DNA from 3 places in the Pantoea sp. X-Soil-MYKO-1785 genome. Region 3 is predicted to be linked to each of the others. Evidence: predicted binding sites of a transcription regulator. Region 3 holds the regulator's gene; each other region holds the start of a gene.
What was found. Region 3 encodes LexA, which represses DNA repair genes until DNA is damaged. Its sites were predicted from a motif close to TNCTGTATGTACATACAGNA; they were not measured.
Positions count from the first base shown of each region.

Region 1: the regulator LexA is predicted to act here: its motif matches at 1,544-1,563, upstream of umuD (translesion error-prone DNA polymerase V autoproteolytic subunit).
Region 2: the regulator LexA is predicted to act here: its motif matches at 1,370-1,389, upstream of dinB (DNA polymerase IV).

Region 1 covers NZ_AP036000.1:1,839,010-1,842,286, reverse strand. The annotation lists gene umuC (translesion error-prone DNA polymerase V subunit UmuC) at 1-1,101, opposite strand, end outside; gene umuD (translesion error-prone DNA polymerase V autoproteolytic subunit) at 1,104-1,523, opposite strand; gene AC6I8D_RS08580 (hypothetical protein) at 1,860-2,111, shown strand; gene AC6I8D_RS08575 (hypothetical protein) at 2,204-2,428, opposite strand; gene AC6I8D_RS08570 (biofilm development regulator YmgB/AriR family protein) at 2,968-3,225, shown strand.
Region 2 covers NZ_AP036000.1:868,876-872,152, reverse strand. The annotation lists gene AC6I8D_RS03905 (sugar ABC transporter substrate-binding protein) at 1-250, shown strand, start outside; gene dinB (DNA polymerase IV) at 303-1,358, opposite strand; gene dpaA (peptidoglycan meso-diaminopimelic acid protein amidase) at 1,604-2,344, shown strand; gene AC6I8D_RS03890 (class II glutamine amidotransferase) at 2,315-3,082, opposite strand; gene lpcA (D-sedoheptulose 7-phosphate isomerase) at 3,133-3,277, opposite strand, start outside.
Region 3 covers NZ_AP036000.1:290,059-293,335, forward strand. The annotation lists gene plsB (glycerol-3-phosphate 1-O-acyltransferase PlsB) at 1-533, opposite strand, end outside; gene AC6I8D_RS01290 (diacylglycerol kinase) at 663-1,031, shown strand; gene lexA (transcriptional repressor LexA) at 1,137-1,751, shown strand; gene dinF (MATE family efflux transporter DinF) at 1,856-3,178, shown strand.

The sequences.
Region 1 (3,277 bases), 1.5 Mb from region 3:
AGCTCGCGGTGGCACCTCATCGAACAGATTAAGCTGGGCAACGCCCTGACTGAAAAAATCACCCAGCAGGATACCGGCTTTCATATAGCGGTGGCCCTCTACCCAGATATTATCCAGGCACGCCATGGCGACGCGGATAATGTCACGCGTGTCGTGAGTCGGCGTCAGCAGCTGACCGGTGGACTGATTGCCATAGAACGTTTCGTTGGCCGCATGCGGACTGGTACGCACAAATACGCCAACCTGACGGCAATACTGCTTTTCCCGCCGCAGTTTTTCTGCCGCCCGTTCAGCGTAGGCGCAGATGGCTTGTCGCATCTGCTGGTAATCTGAAATGCGGCTGCCAAACGATCGCGAACACATGATCTGCTGCTTCACCGGGGCGAACTCTTCCAGTTCCAGACAGGGCTCGCCGCGCAGTTCCCTGACCGTGCGCTCCAGCACCACATTAAAATGTTTACGAATGGACGGGGGGCTTTGGGCGGCCAGATCCTGTGCCGTCTCGATCCCCATTGCATTCAGCCGTTTCGCGATGCGGCGGCCCACGCCCCAGACGTCGGCGACATCAATTAACGCCAGCAGCTTTTTCTGCCGCTCAGGGTCCGACAGGTCGACGATACCGCCGGTTTTGCTCCACTTCTTGGCGGCAAAATTAGCCAGCTTCGCCAGCGTTTTAGTCTGGGCGATGCCGACGCCGACGGTCAGATGCGTCTCTTTCAACACCCGATCCCGGACCTGGCGGCCAAAGGTTTCCAGCACCGTACAGTTACGCACGCCGGTCAGATCCAGAAACGCTTCATCGATCGAATAGATCTCAACCGAAGGGGCCATCTCTTCCAGGATGGTCATCACCCGATGGCTCATATCGGCGTAAAGCGCATAGTTCGAGCTGAAGACCTGCACCCCATGGCGCGTCAGCTCCTCACGCATTTTAAAATAGGGTGCGCCCATTTTGATGCCCACCCGTTTCGCCTCAGCGCTGCGGGCAATGACACAGCCGTCATTATTCGACAGCACCACCACCGGCTTGCCGCGCAGATCGGGTCGGAACACCGTTTCACACGAGGCATAAAAACTGTTCACGTCGACCAGCGCGAACATGATTAATGAGTCGATTTAATGACGAAGGTCACCACACCAAACACCTCAAGCGCATCTTCCGTTTTAATGGCGATTGGCCTGAACTGGGTATTCATCGGCATCAGTTGCAGGCAGGGATGGAGCTGGAGGCGTTTGACCGTGAATTCACCGTCAACGGCGGCGACCACAATATCGCCATGGGCGGCGGTCAGCGAACTGTCGACCACCAGCATGTCACCGTCGTTAATACCCGCGTCGATCATCGATTCGCCGCTCACCCGGACGAAATAGGTGGCGCTGGGCCGCTGAACCATCAGCGCGTTCAAATCAATTCTTTGTTCGACATAGTCCTGCGCCGGAGAGGGAAATCCGCAGGGTACCCGTTCGATGTACAACGGCAACGGCATAACGGCGCGCAGGTCCGCAGGTTTGATGAATTCCATAATGACACTCCTTTTCAGATAACTGTATATAAACACAGTAATATCGAATTACCCTTTTAATCAAGCGCAACGGAAAAGGTTTAAGCGAAGGGGTTGATGACAATGCACTTTTTTTTGTGGCGTTTTTTTGCGCTGGCGTAATATTCAGCAGAAAGTGATCGCTATCACTGCACTACCTGACTGACGCGGAGTGTTGATCGGAAGTGCCGGAATAACCTCGCCGGCTACTGTATTATTCTGACTTAAGGAAAATCTGACAAAGTCTGTTGGCGACCTGCGTTGTTTGAATATCCGGCGCGGCATGGTTATTCTGCGGTGTTTAATCATGGAGGTGTTATGTCAGACGATGCGCGAATCAAACATCTTGAAGAGGAAGTCCGTCAGCTAAAAGTAGAGACCACGGTATTAAAAGAGATCCTCGGTCAGCAAATTGCGCTGAATAATCTCAACTACAAAGGTAAGTTTGATGATGTGCTGGCGGCGCTGGCGAAAGAATATGCCGGACGCGGTCTGGATGAAGGCAATAACCGGGCAATTCATGACACATTGCGGCAGTACATTAAATATGAGCCGCCGTCAGTAGAATAAGCGCTATACCCGGCAGCCGATACGTTGCCGGGCCTCAGCGGCGATCCGGTGCTGGCGCCCGGCCCGACGCCACACCGCATCAGGTGCCAGATTTACACCTCGCTATCGCTTTCCAGCGCATCCTGAATCGCATCCGCCAGATTAGCAATTTCATTGGCTACCGCCTGCAGATCCCACGCCGTTTTGGAACCGGTCGCCGAGGTTGACGCACTGACTGACTCTTTAGCTACCGCCAGCGCAGCTGCCACTGCCACCGTGCGCTTGTGTTGTTCCTGCGTGATGCCAGCAGGCGGAAGCGCGAAATAGTCGTTAATCATGATCATCTCCTTCTGATAAGTAAGCGCTAAACCTTAGCCTTCTGCGTCGCAGGTGTGAAGTGAATTGTGCTGGCTTCACGGTCAGGTGAATAAGATTGCAACCGGTGCGTCGTCTGTTGGTGTCTCGCCACGCCGTTTTACTGCCCAAACCTGTACAGGTTTTCGTAAAAAATCACCTGACCGGACAGCGTTTAGCGGAGATATCGTTTCAGCGGATTTGATGGATAAAGAGCCTGAAACGCAAACATAAATATTTAAATTGCTGTATTTAATGGGGTTTTATAATAAAAAACCTTAAATTTTTTAAACATGCAAATATAATACACCACCGACCAGTAAAATTTTATCGAATTTCGTTGTACAAGTTTGTCGTTTTTGTATAACTTTGCGCCGTGATGTTAAGTCACTTGTAACGAAAGGTGCCTTGCACCGCATCTGAAGGTGTCGTGGATTTCCACCTTCAGATGCTCTTTTTTTGCGTCGTCCCCTGACCGGACCTGAAATGGCGCATTTACCCCCCCTTTTTGATGAGGCCTGATATGCAAACGACAATCAATACAGAGTCTCAGATTTCTGAATACTTCATGAACTCTGGCACTCCGGTTACCAGCGAGAAAGAAGTTATTGCAGCCGTCCATGCTGAACTCGCGCATTACAAAACCCATGTTTCCGACAAAGACCTCGTTCTGGGCCTGATTCATCGCCTGGAGAGCGAGCGTGACGTGGTTAAACAGGATATTTATCGTCAGGCACTGGAACACGTTCTGCAAAATGCGTCGTCGACCAGTAACAGCTGACATCCTGTGTCTGTTGTGAGGGATCACTGATTAGCACGGATGCTTTTCTTTC
Region 2 (3,277 bases), 580 kb from region 3:
GCAGACCGTGGCGGTGGATCCGAAAACTATTGGCGCGGTGAACATGCGTCTGGTAGCGAAAAAGATTGCCGGTGAAGCGACGCCAGCCACCTATCAGTTTAAGGCTGCCTCGATCTCTCAGCAGCAGCTCAACAGCCAGTCCGGCGCGGTGAACGTTGCCTCGCTGAATAAAATCGTCCCCGGCTGGGGCGGTAATGACGATTTCGTCGCGCCGTGGTTCGCCACCCTGGCAGCCAAAAATCACAAGTAAGTGACGGCGCGTCAGCGCTGGCAGGCTGACGCGCACTTATCGCCAGACCGCGCTACAACCCCAGCAACAGCTGTCGTTCCAGCTGCGGATCGAGCAGGGTGACGTGCAGCCCCACCAGCCTGACGCCCCGCCCGACCCGACGCTCATCCCAGGTTTTTTTGGCAATCGCGATCATGTCCTCTTTATTCAGCACCGGCCAGATGTGCTCCTGCGTAGTCTGCTGAAAGTCGCTGAACTTCAGTTTCACGCCCTGCCGCGCCACCTGCTTATCGGGACGGATCTGGCTCAGCCGGCGATCCAGTTCGGCATAGAGAAAATCGATGATCTCCAGGCAGGCGTCCCAGTCGTGAATGTCCTCGGCCAGCGTACGCTCAACCCCAAGTGATTTACGTTCCCGCTCAACCACCACGCCGCGCTCGTCAATGCCGTTGCTGCGCTCCCACAACACCCGGCCAAACTTACCAAAGCGCTTCAGCAGCTGGGCTAAATCCGCCTTCTGCACATCCCCGCAGGTCACCAGGCCCATCTCCTCCAGCTTTTTTGCCGACACCTTGCCCACGCCCGGAATTTTCGCCAGCGGCAGCGTCAGTAAAAAACCGGACATCTCCGCCGGCGTGATAACAAACTGTCCATCCGGCTTATTCATGTCGGAGGCGATTTTCGCCAGAAACTTAATCGGTGCGATGCCGGCCGAGGCGGTCAGCTGCGTTTCACGCAGGATAGTCGCGCGAATGTGCTGGGCGATCAGGGTGGCGGAACCGTGGCAGTGCGGACTGTCGGTCACGTCCAGATAGGCTTCATCCAGCGACAGCGGTTCAATCAGCGGAGTGTAGCGGGAGAAGATCTCGCGGATCTGCGCCGAGGCCTCTTTATAGGCGTCAAAGCGGCCTGGCAGCAGCCGCAAATGGGGACATAGCTTGAGCGCCATCCCGGTCGGCATGGCGCTGCGCACGCCATATTTGCGCGCCGGGTAGTTAGCGGTACTGATGACACCGCGACGTTCGCGGCTGCCGCCGATGGCAATCGGGATGTCACGCAACAGGGGATTATCGCGCATCTCCACCGCAGCATAGAAGCAGTCCATATCGACATGAATGATTTTACGCATACCCCCTCCAGCACTGGATAAGTATACAGTTGGCGAAGGTAACTGCAATATTTGTCGCGGCCGGCATTAAAGTTTACAAATTTCTGGCCGTATTCTGTTCAGGAAATCGCGAATTTCTGGCGTGCTGTCTTGCTAAAAAAACAGACAATGTTTAATGTTGCGCTGCGGTAGCGGATAGTTCCGATAATGCAAGCAGAGACGCACGATTCGCGTCATTGTTCTCTTCACCTCAAGGTACACACAGCATGGGCAAAATCGCACTCCTGTTTGCGATGATTTTACTGCCAGCCCTCAGCATGGCAATGACCCCAGAACCCGCTCAGCAAGCGGCACCGGTCAGTAAAGAATTAAAGAAACAGTTACTCGGCACGCCGGTTTATATTCAGATTTTCAAGGAAGAGCGTACCCTCGAACTGTACGGCAAAATTGGTAACGAATACCGCCTGCTGGATACCTACCGCATCTGTAATTTTTCTGGCGGCCTCGGCCCGAAACGTCGTGAAGGCGATTTCAAAAGCCCGGAAGGATTTTATAACGTCAGGCTGAACCAGCTGAAACCGGATAGCCGGTTTTATCGCGCGATCAATATTGGCTTTCCGAATCAGTACGATCGCAATCAGGGCTACAGCGGTAACTACCTGATGATTCATGGCGACTGTAAGTCGATTGGCTGCTATGCCATGACGAACGCCTATATGGATGAGATCTTTACTTATGTCAATGCGGCGCTGCGTAACGGCCAGCAGGATATCAGCATCAGTATCTATCCGTTCCGCATGACCGACAGCAATATGCAGCGTCACCGTTACTCCACCTACGCCAGTTTCTGGCAGCAGTTGCAGCCGGGTTACGCTTATTTTGCGAAGTATCACCAGCCACCGACGGTTAACGTCGCCAGCGGAAAATATGTGATGAACAGCAGCCCGGTAGTGACCAATCCCGAAGCTGCTTCACGCTCATTCCTGGCGCTCTCCAAGGCAGAATAACGCCCACTCACCTGGCACAATCCGCTGCCAGGTTTCATTGGCCGTCAGCGGCTGCGTCGCAATCACCGTCACCACGTCATGCGGCGTGGTGTGCTGCTGAAAATCAACCTCTACATCCTGATCGAGCAGCTGCGCGCGGCCAAACGGCGCGCGCCGGGTGATCCAGAACAGGTTGGTGGAGCAGAAGGCCATCAGATAACGCCCGTCCGACAGCAGCATGTTAAACACCCCTTTCTGCCGCAGGCTGCCCGCCAGCTCGCCGATAAAGCGAAACACCGCTGGCCAGTTACCCGGCGTGCGGGGATAACGCGTCGCCAGCTGATGCAAAATCCAGCAGAACGCCTTTTCGCTGTCGGTCTCCCCGACCGGACGAAAGGTCCCGGTCTCCAGCTGCCGGTAGCCCTTTAGCTGCCCGTTATGGGCGTAGGTCCAGTTACGGCCCCACAGTTCGCGGGTAAACGGATGGGTGTTTTCCAGCGACACCTGACCGCGATTAGCCTGGCGGATGTGCGCCACCACCGAATGCGATTTGATCGGGTACTCCTGCACCAGCCGCGCTATTGGCGAATTGAAGCTCGGCAGGGGATCCTTAAAGGTGCGACAGCCTTTATCTTCGTAAAAGGTAATGCCCCAGCCATCTTTATGTGGGCCGGTTCCGCCACCACGCTGCACCAGGCCGGTAAAGCTGAAACAGATATCCGTGGGAACATTGGCGCTCATCCCGAGCAATTCGCACATAGTCACCACCTTAGCGTCAGACGCCTCCCGCCAGGCGAGAGGCCAGAGTGTTACTTCACCATCTCTTTTTCGATCAGCAACATCAGAATATGGATCACTTTAATGTGGATCTCCTGAATGCGATCGGCATAACCAAAGTGCGGCACCCGGATTTCAATGTCAGCACTGCCCGCCATCTTACCGCCATCTTTACCG
Region 3 (3,277 bases):
GCCATACGGCGCAGCGAAACAGTCGGCGAGAAACGGACAAAACTGTCGCGTCCATGCCAGATTACCGCAAAGAATTTCTGCACACCGTTCAGCACCCGCAGGTGCGGCGTATCTTCGCCCTGAACCTCACGGCCTGGCGCCCGGCCAAACATCACCGTCACCGGCAGCATCTGGATATCCAGCTTGGGATTATTGCGGTGCAGGTCCAGGTAATCGTGAAAGATTTTCACCGATTCAACGCTGGGGACAAAATAGGGGAACACACGCGGGCCATCGTGGATAAAAACGTGGCGCGGCAGCAGCGAACCATCAATCTCCAGCGGAGAAAGCGGGTCGGGCAGATGATGCCGCAGGCACTGCGCGCGTAAAGTCAGTAAGTCCGCCTTCGAATCGTAAGGCAAAACGTACATAATGGGCCGGGTCGGGTCCAGACCATGTTCAGAAACGGGATCGGCCGGAATGGCCTTACTCTTTACCAAAAAGGACAATGGTAAATTCAGTAATTTGTAATAAAGTTTACGCCAACCTGACATAGACAACATGAAGCCTCTTGTTAGCAAAGCGCCGCAAGCATACCAGAAAGCGCAGCGAAGATCTGTGGTGGTGCCAATTGCACGCAGCCCAGACATTGACGTCAATCCGATGAAAGGGTTCCACTTACTATGGCAAATAATGCCACCGGTTTTGTAAGAATAGTGAAAGCCGCAGGTTATTCATGGCAGGGCCTGCGCGCCGCCTGGCAACACGAAGCCGCTTTCCGCCAGGAGGCGCTGGCCGCGCTGGCCGCCATTATTGTCGCCTGCTGGCTGGATGTCGATATCGTCTCCCGCATTCTGATGATTGGCGCTGTGGTGCTGGTGGTCATTGTCGAAATCCTCAACAGCGCCATTGAGGCGGTAGTGGATCGTATCGGTCAGGAGCGCCACCCTTTGGCCGGACGGGCCAAGGATATGGGCTCCGCGGCGGTGCTGATCAGCATCTTACTGGCACTGTTTGTCTGGATCGCGCTGCTTTGGTCGCATTTGCGATAAGCCTTCCACAACGCGTCAGATGGCGCGTTTTGCCTGAGAATCGGTTTCCATTTCACCAATACCTGTATATACTCACAGCGACTGTATAAACAACCAGGGGGCGGGATGAAAGCATTAACCAGCAGGCAGCAGCAGGTCTATGACCTGATTCGCGACCATATTACTCAAACGGGCATGCCGCCTACGCGTGCAGAAATTGCCGCGCAGCTGGGTTTCCGCTCGCCGAACGCGGCAGAAGAGCATCTTAAGGCACTGGCACGTAAAGGGGTGATTGAGATTGTTTCTGGCGCCTCACGCGGTATTCGCCTGTTGATGGAAGAAGAAGCGTCTGAAGGTCTGCCGTTGATTGGCCGGGTTGCTGCCGGTGAGCCGATCATGGCGCAGGAGCACATCGAAACCCATTACAAAGTGGATCCGGGCCTGTTCAAACCTTCTGCTGATTTTCTGCTGCGCGTCAGTGGAATGTCGATGAAAGATATCGGGATTATGGATGGCGACCTGCTCGCAGTACATAAAACCCAGGACGTGCGTAATGGCCAGGTTGTGGTGGCCCGCATTGATGATGAAGTAACGGTTAAACGCTGGAAGAAGCAGGGTGCTATTGTGCATCTGCTGCCTGAAAACAGTGATTTTGAGCCAATTATCGTCGATACGCGCGCTCAGTCGCTGACGGTCGAAGGTCTGGCGGTCGGTGTGGTTCGCAACGGCGAATGGCTCTGAGTCTGACATAACCACGCATTCGTAGCGTCTGATGCTATTCTGTCTGCCCTAATTTTGTCGCTGCTGCTCCCCTCTCTGCAGCGGCACCGAGCACGGAACTGCGAATGCGTTTTTTAACGGCTACCGACAAAAACCTCTGGCGGCTGGCGCTGCCGATGATCCTTTCTAACATCACCGTTCCTTTACTGGGAGTGGTCGATACTGCTGTCATTGGTCACCTCGACAGCCCGGTCTATCTTGGCGGGGTTGCGGTCGGTACGACAATCACCAGTTTCCTCTTCATGCTGCTGCTGTTCCTTCGAATGAGTACCACCGGCCTGACGGCGCAGGCTTTTGGTGCCGGCGATAAATTGGCACTGGCACGTGCGCTGACCCAGCCTTTAATCATTGCGCTGCTGGCTGGCGTGCTGTTCGTCTGCCTGCGTTCGCCAATCGCTGCGTTGGCGACCGATCTGATTGGCGGCGATGCCAGCGTTCTGCAACAGGCGACGCTGTTTATTCAGATCCGCTGGCTGAGTGCGCCCGCCACTCTGGCAAATCTGGTGATCCTTGGCTGGCTGCTGGGCGTGCAGTACGCGCGTGCGCCGGTCATCCTGCTGGTGATCGGCAATCTGGTCAATATTGTACTCGATCTGTGGCTGGTGATGGGCCTGCACTGGGGTGTGGCAGGCGCGGCAACCGCGACCGCACTGGCAGAGTATATAACGCTGGCCGTCGGTGCGGTGATGGTCTGGCGGGTATTGAAACTGCGTGGCATCACCCCGGCAATGCTGAAGCAGAGCTGGCGCGGTGACATGAAGCGGCTGCTGCGTCTTAATCGCGACATTATGCTGCGTTCGTTAATGCTGCAGCTCTGTTTTGCCTCGCTGACGGTGCTGGGCGCACGCATCGGTCCGCAGGTGGTGGCGGTGAACGCGGTATTGCTGATGTTTATCACCTTTACCGCCTATGCGCTGGATGGTTTTGCCTACGCGGTTGAAGCCTTCGCCGGTGAGGCGCATGGTGCGAAGGATGGCAGCCGGCTGCTGCGCGTCTGGCACTCTGCCTGCCGACAGGCGCTGGTGGTGGCCTTGCTGTTCTCATTGATTTATGCGTGTTTCGGTTCGCACATCGTGGCGCTGCTGACCTCGATCGAACAGCTGCAACAGGCGGCCGATCGCTATCTGATATGGCAGGTGATCCTGCCGCTGGTGGGGGTCTGGTGTTATCTGCTGGATGGCATGTTCATCGGTGCAACCCGCGGCCGGGAGATGCGTAACAGCATGGTGGTGGCGGCACTCGGTTACTTCCTGACGCTACTTAGCGTCCCGCTGCTGGGCAACCATGGCTTGTGGCTGGCAGTTAGCGTTTTCCTGGCGCTGCGTGGTCTGTCGCTATGGCTGATCTGGCGTAAACACTGGCAGCAGAACAGCTGGTTTAACGCCTGATAGCCGGCCTCTGACGCGCTCAGGCTACAGATTATTCTGTATTGTTTCGGCAAACCTAAAATCTTCTACTATAATTAACCGTAAGCAGCGCAGTGAACC